Regions from separate parts of the Paenibacillus sp. JNUCC 34 genome, predicted to be linked through region 1. Evidence: predicted binding sites of a transcription regulator. Region 1 holds the regulator's gene; the other holds the start of a gene.
The links. Region 1 encodes Rex, which represses fermentation and respiration genes when NADH is low (regulators of the CRP and FNR family bind a similar motif). Its sites were predicted from a motif close to TTGTGAAATATTTCACAA; they were not measured.
Positions count from the first base shown of each region.

Region 1 (8,270 bases):
ACCGCATACGATTACCCTTCCGCTCAGCTCGCTGAAGAAGCTGGAGTTGATATGATTTTGGTCGGTGATTCCTTAGGCAATGTCGTCTTGGGATTTAACTCAACCATTCCCGTTACGATCGATGATATGGTCTATCATACTCGTGCGGTTGCACGCGGAGCAGAACATACGTTTATCGTTGCGGATCTGCCGTTTATGACCTACCATGGCAGTCTGGACGAGACACTTCGAAATGTTCGCCGATTAATGCAAGAGGGCCACGCCCATGCGGTTAAGATGGAAGGCGGTGCCGAGATTGCTGATACTGTCAAACGGATCGTACAGGCCGGTGTACCTGTTCTAGGACATATTGGACTTACCCCGCAGTCAGTAAATCAAATCGGGGGGTACCGGGTTCAGGGCAAGGACACTGCTGATGCCGAACGACTGATGAATGATGCCAAGGCGCTGGAAGCTGCTGGAGCTTTTGCCATAGTGCTCGAGTTGGTAACTGAAGAAGCGACTGCTGATATTAGTAAGGCGTTATCCATTCCAACTATAGGTATCGGAGCAGGGCGTTATTGTGATGGTCAGGTGCTTGTATACCATGATGTGCTTAAATATACTTCTTCCTATAGAGAAAAAAGATTTGTCAAAACATATGCAGATGTCGGCACACTGATTCGTGAAGGCATTTCTCAATATGTAAAGGAAGTGAAGGAGCGCTCTTTTCCTGCTGAGGAGCATGTTTTTTCAGCTCAGGGCACGCATAAGCCCTCCTCATCCCTTTATGGAAACGAAAAAGAAAAGGTGAGTTCAAGATGAAAGTAATTCGGACGATTGAGGAGCTGCGTGCAGAAATTGGACATCGCCGCAGCACGGTTTCAGGCCCGGTGGGGCTTGTTCCGACCATGGGATTTCTTCACGAGGGCCATGGCAGTCTGATGCAGCGGGCTCGTGAAATGACGGGTACCGTTGTGCTGAGTATTTTTGTTAACCCAATTCAGTTCGGGCCGGGGGAAGACTTTGAAACGTACCCGAGAGATGAGAAGAGAGATCTCGCTGTCGCGGAATCTAAAGGGGTAGATATCGTCTTTATTCCTGAGGTACAAGAAATGTACCCTCAGCCGACAAAAACGAAAGTGGCGGTATCTGAACTAACTTCTCTCTTGTGCGGGGCATCTCGCCCTGGACATTTTGATGGTGTTACAACCGTTGTGAATAAGCTATTTAATATCGTGAAACCTGATTTTTCCTTTTTCGGGATGAAGGATGCACAGCAGGTTGCAGTGCTTGAACAGATGGTCCGTGACTTGAATATGGACGTCACCATCGTACCGTGTCCGATAGTTCGGGAGGAGGATGGCCTCGCTCTCAGTTCCCGCAACGTGTATCTAAATGCAGAAGAAAGGGAACAGGCGCTGGTTTTATCCAGATCACTGAATATGGCTTTGGAACAACTGAAGAACGGAGTCACAGCTACTGCTGGTGAGGTACGCAGATTGCTTACGGAAGTTATTTCCGGTGCGCCGATGGCGAAGATCGATTATGCTGAGGTGCTTACATTTCCTGAACTGATGCCGATTGATAATGAGGTAAGGCTTGCTGAAACAGGTAATGACTGTATACTGGCGCTTGCTGTTCGTTTTGGCAAGACACGCTTAATCGATAATGCACTATTCCAAACGAAAGAGGGTAATCCTCATGTTTAGAACAATGATGAAATCTAAAATTCACCGTGCGACGGTAACTGAAGCTAATCTTAATTATGTTGGCAGCATTACCATTGACGAGGATTTAATGGAAGCCGCTGATCTGCTTGAGAATGAAAAAGTACAGATTGTGAACAATAATAATGGTGCGCGTCTTGAAACGTATGTTATTACAGGCCAACGCGGAAGTGGTGTGATCTGCCTAAACGGTGCGGCTGCCCGTCTGGTTCAACCAGGTGACAATGTCATTATTATTTCTTATGCGATGATGTCTAAAGAGGAATATGAGAACCATAAACCGACAGTTGTTATTGTAGACGGCTGCAACAAGCCGATTATAACCGAGCACCGTGAGATTCATGCAACGATTCGGTAAAGATGTTCACTCCAAAATGTAACGCTTGTTTCGGGAATGAAAACATCAGCTTTAACAAAAAATGAACTCAGGTCGACGCACTGATCTCATTTTTTCACTAAGGGTGGGATGCACTCCATGTTTCAACATGTATTCGACGAAATGAACGACATGTTAGATGAAATTGTGAAGCATTACCCTTCCGCACACGGTCCCAAGAAACAGGCGCTGATTCATAACTGGAATATGTTGAAGAGTATGAGCGAAGGTATCATTGATGAATGGCTTCGGTTTGAAGAGAAGATGGCTATTTTCCGTGAGAGTGCAGTTTCATCACCGGTTTTTCCGCCGACCGAATCACCGGAAATGCAGCTGGATGCTTTCATACGCGGCCAAGGATACTACAAACTCCTTATGTTCAGACCTGCTCTAGCCCAATTTTTGGCTGCTGCTGCCATATATCCGGAGAGCTTGCTGATTCGGCTCTATACGGCCATGGCTCATCTGCATTTGGGTGAGACGGTGGAGGCTTCAGGTTATCTGCTGTCGATTTTGCCGCTGGCGGACGACAAGAGATTGCAGGCCATGATTTATAACGCTCTAGGCTGCATACAGGTGATTAACGGACGGACAGACCAAGCTCGGGATTATTTCACGCTTGCGATACAGAGTGACCCGACTCTTCCGGATCCGCTGATTAATCTGGAGGTTTGCCACAAGAATCGCGGGGAACTGCAGTATGGAAGTCAATTGATTTCATTGTTATGAATAACAGTCTGTAGAAGCGATGCCCGCTCGAAGCGCCGAGTCTGTGGCATCGTCTTTTTTATGTCCATAATGTTCAAACAGCGTTACATCTGTTATGCTGTTATTTAGACTGGAATGAAAGGGATTTATACGAACATGAAATTTGCCGTATTGGATTTTGAAACTACGGGCAACCAGTCAGCCGATGAAATCATTCAAGTGGGGCTGGCCATCATCGATGAAGATCGCAGCATTTCCCGAGTGTACGGCTCTTATGTCAATCCCGGGATTCCGATTCCACCGTTTATTACAGGTTTGACAGGTATTTCGGATCAAGATGTAGCTGTTGCACCTTCCCTTGAGGAGATGATGATGGAACTGGTACCTATGCTCGACGATGTTGTACTTGTGGGGCATAATGTAGCCTTTGATTTTAATTTTTTGCAAAATGCACTCGACCGTTGTGGTTATTTACCTTTCAGCGGGCGGATACTCGATACGATACATTTTTTGAAAATATGCTTTCCATCACTGACATCGTATCAGCTGGGGATGGTGTCGTCTTATTTCGGCTTAGAGCATGACCGTCCGCACCAAGCGGACAGCGATGCGCTTGCTACCGCCTATGTGCTTCTGAAATGTCTGGAAGAGCTTGATCAGCTTCCACTGCTTACGATACAGCGTTTGAGCGACCTTTTTGCGGATGAGGACAGTGATTTGAGCTGGTTCTTCGATGGAATGCGGGCTGATAAGGAAAATCAGGCCATTCAGGATCCAGACAACTACACGTATTTCCGTCAATTTGCTCTGGCGATCGAGGACTGGACCGATATGGCACCTGCGCGAGATGAGGAAGAGGATAATCCGCTAGCCGAGCTATCCTTTGAGCAGTATATGAACCAGGTACGTAATAATTTACGTGAGACACTTCCTCAATATGAAAGTCGGGACGCTCAGGACATTATGTTTGAGGAAGTCATGAAGGCACTAGATGATGATAAGCATCTCCTGATTGAGGCTGGAACCGGTACGGGGAAATCACTTGGATATTTGCTTCCTTCCATATACCAAAGTGTAAAACAGGAGCAGAAGGTAATGGTTAGCACGCATACAATCAACCTTCAGGAACAGCTTCGTGAACGGGATATCCCGCTACTCACCAAGGTAGTCCCGTTTCCATTTAAAGCCGCCGTCTTCAAAGGGAGACAGCATTATTTGTGTTTGAGAAAATTTGAACATAAAATAAATAGAAGAGATTTCAACACACCTAAAGAGGATATTATCATTGCAGCCCAAATGATCATATGGCTGACCCAGACTGAAACCGGAGATGATGAGGAACTGAACCTTGGTGGTCGTGGTGGGGACTTCTGGGAAAGTGTATCTAGCGATTCTGATTCTTGTTTGGGACGGGCTTGCCCATGGTTCCGAAAGTGTTTCTACCACCGTGCGAAGCATGAAGCGGGTATTGCGGATGTGGTTATTACGAACCATTCCAAATTGTTTACCGATGTAAAAGCAAATCATCAGCTACTGCCGTCGTATGAGCGGTTGGTCATTGACGAGGCTCATCACTTGGAAGATGTGGCGGGTAAACATCTCGGGCTCCATATGAAATATTTTACGGTGGTACACACCCTTACACGTCTCTATAAGGATAGCCGCAATGGACAGTTGCCAGCACTCCGTCAACTGCTTCAAACGTCGGCGCACGAAAAGGCGGGGGAATGGACGGGCGTCATTGATCGGCTATACCCTGATCTAATTACTGTCAAGGAGAGCTGGGACCGGCTTAACGACCTTCTGTTCGGACTTCTTCCTGAACGCGGAGATGCTTCTGCGGGGGATGCAGGACAATTTACACTCCGACTGTCACCAACCAAGAAGCCAAAAGACTGGGAAAGCTTGACGGAGTTAGAGAATCAGATTCACGTCACCTTGGGAGACGTCGTTCGCAAAGGAGACATGCTAACATCTGAGGTTCGGGAAGAACTGAATGATTATGGTGCAGACAGTTTGATTACCGATATTAATGGCCTCTTTAAGGACTTGGCTGCGCACCGGGAGAATCTGAAATTTTTCATGACTCTGAACGATGAAGGCGTGGTCTATTGGATGGAGGCGAACGGTAATTTCCGTAGTAAATCGCTGCAGATGTTTGCCGTGCCAGTTGATGTGAGCGCGCAGTTGAAAGAGCTGTTCTTCGATAAAAAAAGTAGTATCATCCTCACTTCTGCAACTCTATCTGTAGATAAATCGTTTCAGTATATGATCGATAATCTTGGGCTGCAGGATGCTTCAGATCAGGGACAGCTGAATACCGTGCAGCTTCCGTCACCGTTTAATTACCGTGAGCAGGCACTGTTATTAATTCCAAGGGATTTCCCAAGTGTTAAGGGGTCCGTGGGGGATCAGAACTTTGTGAGTACACTCGTTCAATCACTTGCAGATGCCGCTAAGGCGACTCATGGACGGATGCTGGTATTGTTTACCTCGTACCGTATGCTGCGCCAGGTGTATGATCCGCTTAAGGAAGTTCTGTCATCCAGTGATATATCCGTACTCGGACAAGGGATGGATGGATCAAGCCGAACCAAGCTGATCCGAAGGTTTCAGGACAGCGGCGCATCGGTGCTGCTTGGGACAAGCTCATTCTGGGAAGGGGTCGATATTCCGGGTGAGGCGTTGACATGCCTGGCTATCGTAAGGCTACCGTTTCAACCGCCGAACCATCCCCTTGTTGAAGCGAAGAGCGAGCTACTGCAGCAGCAAAAGAAAAATCCGTTCATGAAACTATCCGTACCTCAGGCGGTTATTCGCTTTAAGCAGGGTTTCGGGCGTCTTGTGCGAACAGCTCAAGACAAAGGTATTGTAATTGTTTATGATACCCGTGTGATTGAATCTTATTATGGAAAATACTTTTTATATTCACTGCCTGGCCCGAAAATGGAACATATGCGGACTGAGCAGATGGTTCCCCGCATTGCGGAATGGCTTCATGGGGACGAGGCAATACAATAAGAATTGAAAATAATTACTTTGAGTTTATGATTAGGGGGAGCATGCATGAAATCGGATAAAATTTCGGAGGCCGTGGTTCGCAGACTGCCCGTATATTTGCGCTACCTGAACGAACTTCATCTTCGTGAGGTTGCAACGGTGTCCTCACAGGAGCTTGGACAGAAGCTCGACCTAAACCCGGCGCAAATCCGCAAGGATCTTGCCTATTTTGGCGATTTTGGCAGAAAAGGGATTGGTTATGACGTCTCATATTTGATCGAGAAAATCCGTCATATTCTTAAGCTGGACCAGCAGATTAATGTAGTGTTGGTGGGTGCTGGTAATCTTGGACACGCTCTGTCCAACTACAACGCTTTTTTGAAAGACAATATGAAGATTGTAGCTATATTCGATGCTTATACTCCAAAAGTCGGCACTAAAATCAACAATTTAGTCGTTCAGTCGATGGAAGAATTGACGGCAACTATTAAGGAGTTCGGAATCCGGATCGGGATTATTACCGTTCCTGATGTCGAAGCACAAGATGTAGCGGATAAACTGATCTCATCCGGTATTGAAGCGATTCTGAATTTTGCGCCAACGATCTTGAAAGCTCCTCCGCACATCCGGATTCATACAGCTGATTTCACGACGGATTTGCAGAGTCTGGCTTATTATTTAGATAACGGAAAGGAAGATGGCGATCATGACGAAGCGTAAATGGATGATTAAAAACGGTACCTTTGCTGTACTTCAGAATGAAAAGCCGGTTCTGCGCGGATATATGGTCATCGAAGACGATCTCATTACCTATATCGGTGAAGAACAGCCGAAGGTTGAGGAAGATACGGAGATTATCGACGGCACATATCTGTTTTTCATGCCTGGTCTAATGAATACGCATGGTCATACGGCGATGTCGCTTCTTCGTGGATACGGGGATGATCTGGCTCTTCAGGTATGGCTTCAGGAGAAAATGTGGCCGATGGAAGCGAAGTTTACGGCTGATGATGTATATTGGGGTACCTCGCTGTCTGTGATCGAAATGCTGAAAGGCGGTACAACGACCTTCCTTGATATGTATGATCATATGGATCAGGTAGCAGTCGTAACTGAGCAATCCGGTATGCGTGGTGTACTTACTCGCGGTGTAATCGGTTTGTGTCCTCCAGATGTTCAGAATCACAAGCTGGGGGAGGCTACAGCATTTGCTAAGGACTGGCACGGTAAAGCTGATGGACGTATCACGACGATGATTTCGCCGCATGCGCCTTACACATGTCCTCCGGATTACATCGAAAAATTTGTGCAGATTGCTCACGATCTGGACTTGCCGATTCACACCCATATGTCGGAAACAGTTACTGAAGTCGAGCAGAATGTTCGGGATTATGGGGTACGGCCAGTAGCCCATCTTCAAAAGCTCGGCGTCTTCTCACGTCCGGCGCTTGTTGCGCATGCAGTTCATTTAACGGATGAAGAGATTGAGATTTTGGCGGCTCATAAGGTAGCGATATCCCACAATCCGGGAAGCAACCTGAAGCTGGCAAGCGGTGTCGCCCGGGTACCGGAGCTGCTTAAAGCGGGAATTACCGTATCACTGGGAACGGATGGTCCTGCGAGCAACAACAATTTGGATATGTTTGAGGAAATGAGACTGGCTGCTCTTATTCATAAGGGTGTTAGTGGTGATCCGACAGCAGTTCCTGCTGTGGAAGCACTGCGTATGGGAACAGAATACGGAGCGAAATCATTATTCTTAGACGGTGTTGGGACGTTGGCTCCCGGCATGAAAGCGGACTTTATCGCGTTAAATACCGATCAGGCACATTTTCTGCCTCATACGGACTTTATCTCGCATGCGGTTTATTCAGCTAGTGCCAAGGACGTGGAGCATGTCTGGGTAGATGGTAAACAGGTCGTCAAAAACGGAGTTTGCCTTACATTGGATGAAGAAAAGATTCGCCGTGAAGCCCAAAGTGCGTTCGAGCGGCTGTTGACCCTCTAGGGAATAACAAGGGAGCGAGGAACGCAGATTGAAGAAAAAAACGAAGTGGATACTTCTTGGCATTTCCGGTTTTCTGCTCATATTGCTGTCTATTCAGATTTATTATTCAAATGTAATGTCTGGTAAATGGTCGGAAGAGAACGCGGCTATCAAGGCGGCTCAGCAATATGGCGGTTTGATGAAGAAAGACAAAACTTATAAATCGGTATGGGATAAAGAGAGCATTTACTGGGTTGTTACCGGTAAGGATACGGAAAACCAGGATATCGTCGTATGGGTGAAGTTTACGGAAGAGAAAAAACCACTGGATGGAGCCAAAGCTGTACACAGCGAACCTCTGAGCGGTGGAATGTCGGAAGCTCAAATGCGTAATCAGATTAAGAATGACCTGCCTGGTTCGGTAATTGAAAGGCTTGTTCTAGGTATGTATGAAGGAGAATACGCATGGCAACTGTTATACCAGCTGAAC
Region 1 is NZ_CM177770.1:3,719,672-3,727,941, reverse strand. Features, by position in the region: gene panB (3-methyl-2-oxobutanoate hydroxymethyltransferase) at 1-804, shown strand, start outside; gene panC (pantoate--beta-alanine ligase) at 801-1,691, shown strand; gene panD (aspartate 1-decarboxylase) at 1,684-2,067, shown strand; gene AC2TF5_RS17380 (tetratricopeptide repeat protein) at 2,185-2,814, shown strand; gene dinG (ATP-dependent DNA helicase DinG) at 2,950-5,814, shown strand; gene AC2TF5_RS17370 (redox-sensing transcriptional repressor Rex) at 5,860-6,513, shown strand; gene AC2TF5_RS17365 (amidohydrolase) at 6,500-7,801, shown strand; gene AC2TF5_RS17360 (cell wall elongation regulator TseB-like domain-containing protein) at 7,830-8,270, shown strand, end outside.

Region 2 (8,270 bases), 160 kb from region 1:
ATATGTAATTTCAGGTCCTGCATAATAAGACCACAGATTATTGGTTGTCATTAATGGTATCCAAGCATCTTTAGATGACTGTGCAAAAGGGATTTTGCCGTCAGCTTTAATCTTTTCTGCGATGCTCTCGAGTTCAGTAAGCGATTTAGGAACCGTTAACCCTTTTTGATCAAAATATTCTTTATTGTAGAAGATCCCCTCAATTGAAGCACCGATTGGCAAACCATAAACTTTACCTTCGCGAGTAAATGGATCAAGGGTCGTAACGGTCGTAAATTTATCTTTGATACCGAGTTCCTCAATGATTGGAGTAATATCCAGCATCAAACCTTCTTTAGCATAGACACCTGCATCGGGGCTGCCAAACACATCAAAAATTTCTGGTGGTTTCCCGGAAGCCATCTCGCCTCTCAGCTTCTCTTTTCGGTTTACCTCAGAGTCAACAGCATCCAGGTTAATCTTAAGTCCGGGAACAGCTTCTTCCGTCTTTTTCACCACATCCTGAAGCAAGGCCAATCTGAATTTCTTAGAATCACCGACTTGGGTATGACGAATCGTCATTTCAAACGGTTCATTGTTAGCTTCCGGCGTTCCATCGCTGCCTTTAGCCGGTTTTTTGTCTGAACCGCAACCAGACACAATAGCTGAAGTGACCAGAAGCAGTGACATCATCAATGCAAGGCTCTTTTTCTTCATGATTTGTTTTGACCCTCCCAAAAATTTATTTGTGTGTATACATTCATTATAGAAAGCGATTTCATTTCTAGTAAGATCGATAATTATCTTAATGAGGGATAAAATCCTCTAATAAAATACAAAAACCTTGCCGTAAATGGCAAGGTTTTTGTCATATAAGATAATATTTCATGTATTGATGTGAGATTATTTATCGCTTATGATACAGGCTGCGTCTGTCTTCTGCCTTCCTCAATCAACCGGTATGCACGGGCCACTTCCTCTTCTGTCGGAGATGGTACGCCTTCCAGTGGATAAGCTTTACCCAAAGCTTCCCATTTATACACACCCATCTGATGGTATGGAAGAATTTCAAATTTCTCTACACCATTTAAAGTGCCGATGAAACGTCCAAGTTCAAGCAAATCTTCTTCCTGCTCATGAATTCCAGGCACATATACGTGTCTGATCCACATTTTACGGCCATTATCAGAAAGCCACCGAGCCATCTTCAACGTACGCTCATTCGATTTACCCGTCAGCTCGATATGCTTCTCATCGTTGATGTGTTTCAGATCGAGCAGTACCAGATCGGTATTCTCGAGCAGTTCACGAATCTTCTCCGGTTCATTGTATCCATTGCTATCTAGTGTCGTGTGAAGGTTCCAGCGGCGCTTCGCTTCCTTGAAAACCTGGTTGACGAACGGGTACTGCAGGGTAGGCTCTCCGCCTGATACGGTGAGTCCGCCACCGGATGAACGATAGTATTGAAGGTAGGGTTCAATTTCAGAGAGTGCCTCATCCACCGACATTTCCTTTCCCTCATTCAAGCCCCATGTATCCGGGTTATGACAGTACTGGCATTTTAACAAGCATCCTTGCATAAAGAGCACAAAGCGGATACCCGGACCGTCCACCGTTCCGAACGTTTCTAGGGAATGCACATGGCCTTTTAACATATATGTCATCCTTTCTGTATCCGCTTCGGTCTAAACAAAGTTACATCGAACCGTGGAAAGTACGGTTGATAACATCGAGCTGTTGTTCACGAGTCAGTTTAATGAAGTTTACAGCATAACCCGATACACGGATCGTTAATTGTGGATAATTTTCCGGATGCTCCATAGCGTCCATCAATTGCTCACGATCAAATACGTTAACGTTCAAATGGTGAGCTTTGCTGCCAAAGTAACCATCCATCATGGCTACCAGGTTAGTCTCACGGATATCCGCTTCTTTACCGAGTGCTTTTGGCACGATCGAGAAAGTGTTCGAGATACCGTCCAGGCTGTCTTCATAAGGCAGTTTTGCTACCGAACTCAAGGAAGCAAGCGCACCTTTTTTGTCGCGTCCATGCATTGGGTTAGCGCCTGGTGCAAACGGCTCTCCCGCTTTACGTCCATCTGGAGTAGTACCGGTCTTCTTACCGTATACCACGTTCGAAGTAATTGTCAGTACGGACTGCGTTGGCAGTGCGTCGCGGTAAGCTTTATGTTTACGGATCATACCCATGAAAGTCTCAACCAGTTCAACAGCGATGCTGTCAACACGATCGTCGTTATTTCCGTAGCAAGGGAAGTCGCCCTCGATTTCAAAATCAACAGCGATGCCATTCTCATTGCGGACCGGCTTAACTTTAGCATATTTAATGGCACTCAAGGAGTCAGCAGCTACCGACAATCCAGCGATACCACATGCCATCGTGCGCAGGATATCACGGTCATGCAGCGCCATCTCAATACGCTCATAGGAATATTTATCATGCATATAGTGAATCACGTTCAGCGTGTTCATGTACAGCTTCGCGAGCCATTCCATCATCGGCTTGAAGCGTTTCATAACTTCTTCATAGTCAAGGGTCTCTGCAGTAATAGCAGGGAACTCAGGACCAACTTGAACACCGGATTTTTCATCACGGCCGCCGTTGATAGCATACAGGAGCGCTTTAGCCAAGTTTGCACGTGCTCCGAAGAACTGCATTTGTTTACCGATACGCATAGCCGATACGCAGCAAGCAATACCGTAGTCTTCGCCGTAAATCGGACGCATCAGATCATCGTTTTCGTATTGGATCGAGCTCGTCTCAATGGATACTTTTGCACAGAATTTCTTAAAGCCTTCAGGCAGCTTCTCCGACCACAGTACAGTCAGGTTTGGTTCAGGTGCAGGTCCAAGATTGTAGAGCGTGTGCAGAAAGCGGAAGCTGTTCTTCGTTACACGAGTTTCGCCGTTCATCGACATACCGCCAATGGATTCTGTTACCCAAGTTGGGTCACCGCTGAACAGATCATTGTAATCTGGTGTACGCAGGAACTTAACGATACGAAGCTTCATTACAAAATGGTCAACCAGTTCTTGTGCTGTTTCTTCGGTCAATGTGCCTTCAGCCAGATCACGCTGGATGTAAACATCCAAGAATGAAGATACACGTCCGAGGGACATCGCTGCACCGTTCTGTTCTTTAATAGCTGCCAAGTAACCGAAATACAGCCACTGGAATGCTTCTTTTGCTGTTGCTGCCGGTTTAGAAAGATCAAAGCCGTGCATTTCTGCCATTTGTTTCAGTTCTTTCAAAGCACGAATTTGCTCTGACAGTTCCTCACGAAGACGAATCACATTCTCGTCAATCACATCAACTTCGAGACTGTCCAGCTCTTTCATTTTATCTTTAATTAAGAAATCAATACCGTATAGTGAAATCCGACGATAGTCGCCGATAATGCGTCCACGTCCGTATGCATCTGGGAGACCCGTAATGATACCGGCTCTACGTGCAGCACGCATCTCGGAAGTGTAGGCGTCAAATACCCCTTGGTTATGGGTTTTACGAATGTTTGTGAACATATCTACGATGCCTTGCGGAAGTTCAAATCCATAAGCGTTACAAGCATCGATCATCATCTTAATGCCGCCGAACGGCTGAATGGAACGTTTGAATGGCTCATCGGTTTGTACCCCGACGATCTGTTCTTTGTCTTTATCCAAGTAACCTGGCTGGTGCGAAACGATTGTAGAAGGAGTGTTTACGTCCACATCCAGCACGCCGCCCGCTTCCCGTTCTTTTTTTGTCAGGTCCGATACAATATCCCATAATGCTTTGGTATTCGCTGTAGGACCAACCAGAAAGTCATCAACACCGTAATAAGGATCAATATTCAGCGCAATAAATTCGTTAACATCTACTGCTCTGTTCCATTTTCCTGTTTTGAACCCTCTCCAACCGGACTGCATGTCTTTAATTTCTTTTTCAATCACCGACATTTTTAAATCCCTCCATGTTCTGTTGTTGAGGCATGAGTTTATAGTATATCTTTCTCATGTCCACCATCCCAGATCAATAAATGTGACACATTTCACAATGTTGGGTGTGAAGCCCCGGCTACATTCCGAGCCGCTGAAACTATAAGAATTATTATCTGAGATTGTTTTTACACTTTAATTGTAGTCCCGTCAACTGAAAACAGCTGTGACAAATATCACAAACGAGGTGATATTTGTCACGCTGATTCACTTACTATTTATCTATCTATATTAGCTGTCAAAACGTCCGTAGAACGCGTTGCGATACACATCTGCGAGCTCAGTTACGAGCGGCAGCTTTGGATTCGCCGTTGTACATTGGTCTTCAAATGCACGGTCCGCCAAGTACTCCACCCGGCTTTCAAAGTCTGCCGGATCAAAGCCGATCTGCTGGAACGATTCCTCGATGCCAAGTTTTTTGTTCAGGTCGCGAATCGCTTTGATCAAACTGTTTACACCTTCTTCAGTTGTGCGAGCCGGCAACCCAAGAATGCGGGCAATCTCTGCATACTTTTCATCTGCTACGAAGTGGGTATATTTAGGCCATGCAGCAAACTTCGTCGGTTTCATGGCATTGTAACGGATGACGTGAGGCAACAGAATCGCATTGGTCCGTCCGTGTGCAGTATGGTATTGACCGCCCCATTTATGAGCAAGGCTGTGGTTAATGCCCAGGAACGCGTTGGCAAAAGCCATACCAGCAAGTGTCGATGCGTTATGCATTTTTTCACGAGCCAGTTTGTCGCCAGTCAGTGCCGACTTCTCAAGGTACTGGAATACAAGCTGAATCGCTTTGATTGCAATACCATCTGTATAGTCATTGGCCATTACGGATACATAAGCCTCAATTGCGTGTGTCAGAACGTCCATACCCGTATCGGCAACTGCTGTTTTAGGCAGGCTGTACACATACTCTGGATCGATAATTGCCACATCTGGAGTCAGCTCATAGTCTGCCAGAGGATACTTCGTATTCCCATGCTCTTTATCGGTGATAACCGTAAATGAAGTTACTTCCGAACCCGTACCCGATGTTGTTGGGATTGCTACGAACTTCGCTTTTTGACCAAGTCTTGGGAATTTGTAAATCCGTTTGCGAATATCCATGAATTTTTGCTTCAGATTGTTGAAATCCGTGTCCGGATATTCATAGAACAGCCACATCCCTTTTGCTGCGTCCATCGGAGATCCACCACCAAGAGCAATAATGCAGTCCGGCTGGAATCTCTTCATCATTTCAGCACCGCGCTGAACTGTAGTTGTTGATGGATCCGGTTCTACTTCAGAGAATACTTCGATGGCAACCGGAACCTGACGCTGACGAAGATAATGCTCAACTCTTTCTACATAGCCAAGCTTCACCATCATAGGGTCAGTAATTATAGCAACACGTGTGATGTCCGGCATTTTGGCAAGGTACTGGGTTGATCCTTTTTCAAAATAAATTTTGTTCGGCACTTTGAACCACTGCATATTCACGGTACGACGGTTCACCCTTTTCACGTTGATGAGATTGACGGCGGTCACGTTCGAAGAAGTAGAGTTACGACCATACGATCCGCAGCCCAAGGTCAACGACGGCAAGTTTGTATTGTAAATGTCACCAATACCACCCTGCGACGAAGGCTGGTTCACGAGTATCCGGCAAGTTTGCATGCGGTCCGAGAACTTATTGATGATTTCTTCGTTATTCGAGTGAATAACTGACGAGTGACCCATACCACCAAAAGCAACGATTTCAGCAGCGCGGTCAATTCCCTGATCTGCTGTCTTCACTTTATAGCAGGCCAGAACCGGGCTGAGCTTTTCAGCTGACAACGGGAACTTCGGTCCCACGCCTTCAATCTCAGCTACCAGGATTTTTGTTCCTTTCGGAACTTCGATCCCGCATGCTTCAGCGATCTTCACTGCAGGCTGTCCGACGATTGCAGGGTTTACCGCGCACTTCTCTGCCACTATTGCACCTGCGGTCAGCTTCGCCGCTTCTTCTTTGTTCACGAAGTAGCAGCCGCTCGCGATCATTTTTTTCTTCACTTGTTCAAAAATAGTTTCTTCTATAATAACAGCCTGTTCCGATGCACAGATCATGCCGTTGTCAAACGTTTTCGAGAGGATGAGGTCATTGACCGCTTGATCAAGATTGGCCGTTTTTTCAATAAAGCAAGGTACGTTCCCGGGTCCTACACCGAGTGCCGGTTTCCCGCAGCTGTACGCCGCTTTTACCATGGCCGATCCGCCTGTGGCCAAAATGCAAGCTACGTCAGGATGGTTCATCAGGACATTGGTCTTTTCCATAGACGGTTCGTCGATCCATTGAATACAGCCCTCCGGAGCACCAAGTTTTACTGCAGCATCCAACAAGATCTTCGCTGCTTCACGGCTGCAGGCTTGTGCGGATGGATGGAAACCAAAGATGATCGGGTTTTTCGTCTTGATGGCAATAAGTGCTTTAAATATTGTCGTTGATGTCGGATTCGTTACTGGGGTAATCCCCATAATGATACCTACAGGCTCAGCAATCTTTTGGAAGTTGTCATAAGAGTTATCTTCAATAACGCCAACCGTCTTATTGTATTTAATACTGTTATGAATATATTCGGTGGCAAACATGTTCTTGATGATTTTATCTTCGTATACTCCACGGCCCGTTTCCTGCACAGCCAGTTTAGCCAGATGCATATGCTTATCCATCCCTGCCAGCGCCATAGCATTAACGATCTTGTCGATTTGTTCCTGATTAATGTCAACAAACTGTTCTCTAGCCTTGTTTGCCTTGTCAATTAAGCCTTGAATATACTCACCTGCTGTTTGCTGTTTCACCTGAGCGGCTTCATTCTTAATGGCCATTTCCCTCATCCTCCTGTAAAAAAATGTTTATTATCTCTCTACACATCGATCATATCACAGGCTTCCCCAAAAAGATAGTGAATTTTTTCACATACTTAAAACTTTTTTCAGAAACTCGATTGAAACGCTTTCATTTCCATCTCTTCAAAATTGTCTATGTTGTCTTACACTACATTATCTATGTTTCAAGTGAAAATAATCACAACGTTTGAAAATTCGCCACTTTTACCTTTGCTTTCTGCCCCACAAGTGAATGTATTCACGTTATAATTAATTTAAATTTAACAGAAAATATTAGGGAGTTAGGGGATAGCGACATGAGAACAATGGAGACTGTCATGGAAACCCAAGGGAATACCAGCTGTTTTTCGGAGCAAAACCTCAACCGTCTGCTCGTAAGTATGAAGGATCGTGTGATACCGGAAGGATCCCATTTGTTCTGGGAAGGCGATTTTTCCGACAAACTTTACTATATCAAACGTGGACGTATTAAATTAACCAAATCGACCGATGAAGGCAAAGAACTTATCCTATATATGTATCAAGCCGGTGATATGGTTGGTCAGGCCGATCCGTTCTTCAGCACTAAACACAGCTTCTCGGCTGAAGTGTTGGAAGAAAGTGAAGTCGGCGTTATTGAGCATAAGGATCTCGAAATACTCATCTGCCAGCATTGCGATTTCGCCATCGATTTCATGAAATGGATGGGGATTCATCACCGGATCACACAAACGAAATTCAGAGATCTGATGATGTACGGTAAGCCCGGCGCGCTCAGTTCGACATTGATCCGTCTTGGCAACACCTATGGGGAAGTTCAGCCGGACAACTCGACTCTGATCAATAAAAAAATTACCCACACCGATTTATCCAATATGATTGGTGCTACTCGTGAGAGTGTAAACCGTATGCTGAGTGATCTTCGCAAAAAAGGAATTGTTGAATATATAAGTGGAATGATTGTGATCAAAAACTTGGGAGCCCTGCAGGAAATCTGTCACTGTGAGCTGTGCCCACTTGAGATCTGTCGTATATGATCTCACTACCGCAAAACACATTAGAAACTTATAAAGACGCTCGATGGTAATCGGGCGTCTTTATTGTTTTTGAGTATATTGCAGCAGAGCTTATTTATGGGAAAGATCCTGTTCGTTCACGTACGTTTTTGTCTTTTTATCTTTAACCGGGGAGATAAACCAGTAAGCCATACCTACGAACAACCCACCACCAATAATGTTACCCAGTGTAACCGGGATCATGTTGTTTAACCAGCCGGCAATCGATACAGTTTCCGGATGTCCTGGCAACATCGTTGCGAGAGACAAAAGCGTCATATTCGCTACACTGTGCTCATAACCCGTAGCTATGAAAGCAAACAGACACCACCAGATGAGAATGAGTTTGGCTGTTTCTTCTTTTGCACGGGTTCCCATCCACAAGGCAAGACA
Region 2 is NZ_CM177770.1:3,881,093-3,889,362, forward strand. Features, by position in the region: gene AC2TF5_RS18250 (ABC transporter substrate-binding protein) at 1-696, opposite strand, end outside; gene pflA (pyruvate formate-lyase-activating protein) at 894-1,634, opposite strand; gene pflB (formate C-acetyltransferase) at 1,675-3,936, opposite strand; gene adhE (bifunctional acetaldehyde-CoA/alcohol dehydrogenase) at 4,207-6,822, opposite strand; gene AC2TF5_RS18270 (Crp/Fnr family transcriptional regulator) at 7,140-7,859, shown strand; gene AC2TF5_RS18275 (formate/nitrite transporter family protein) at 7,950-8,270, opposite strand, start outside.
Region 2: pflB (formate C-acetyltransferase) is a predicted target of Rex. The motif match lies at 4,017-4,034, and genes of this name have one in related genera.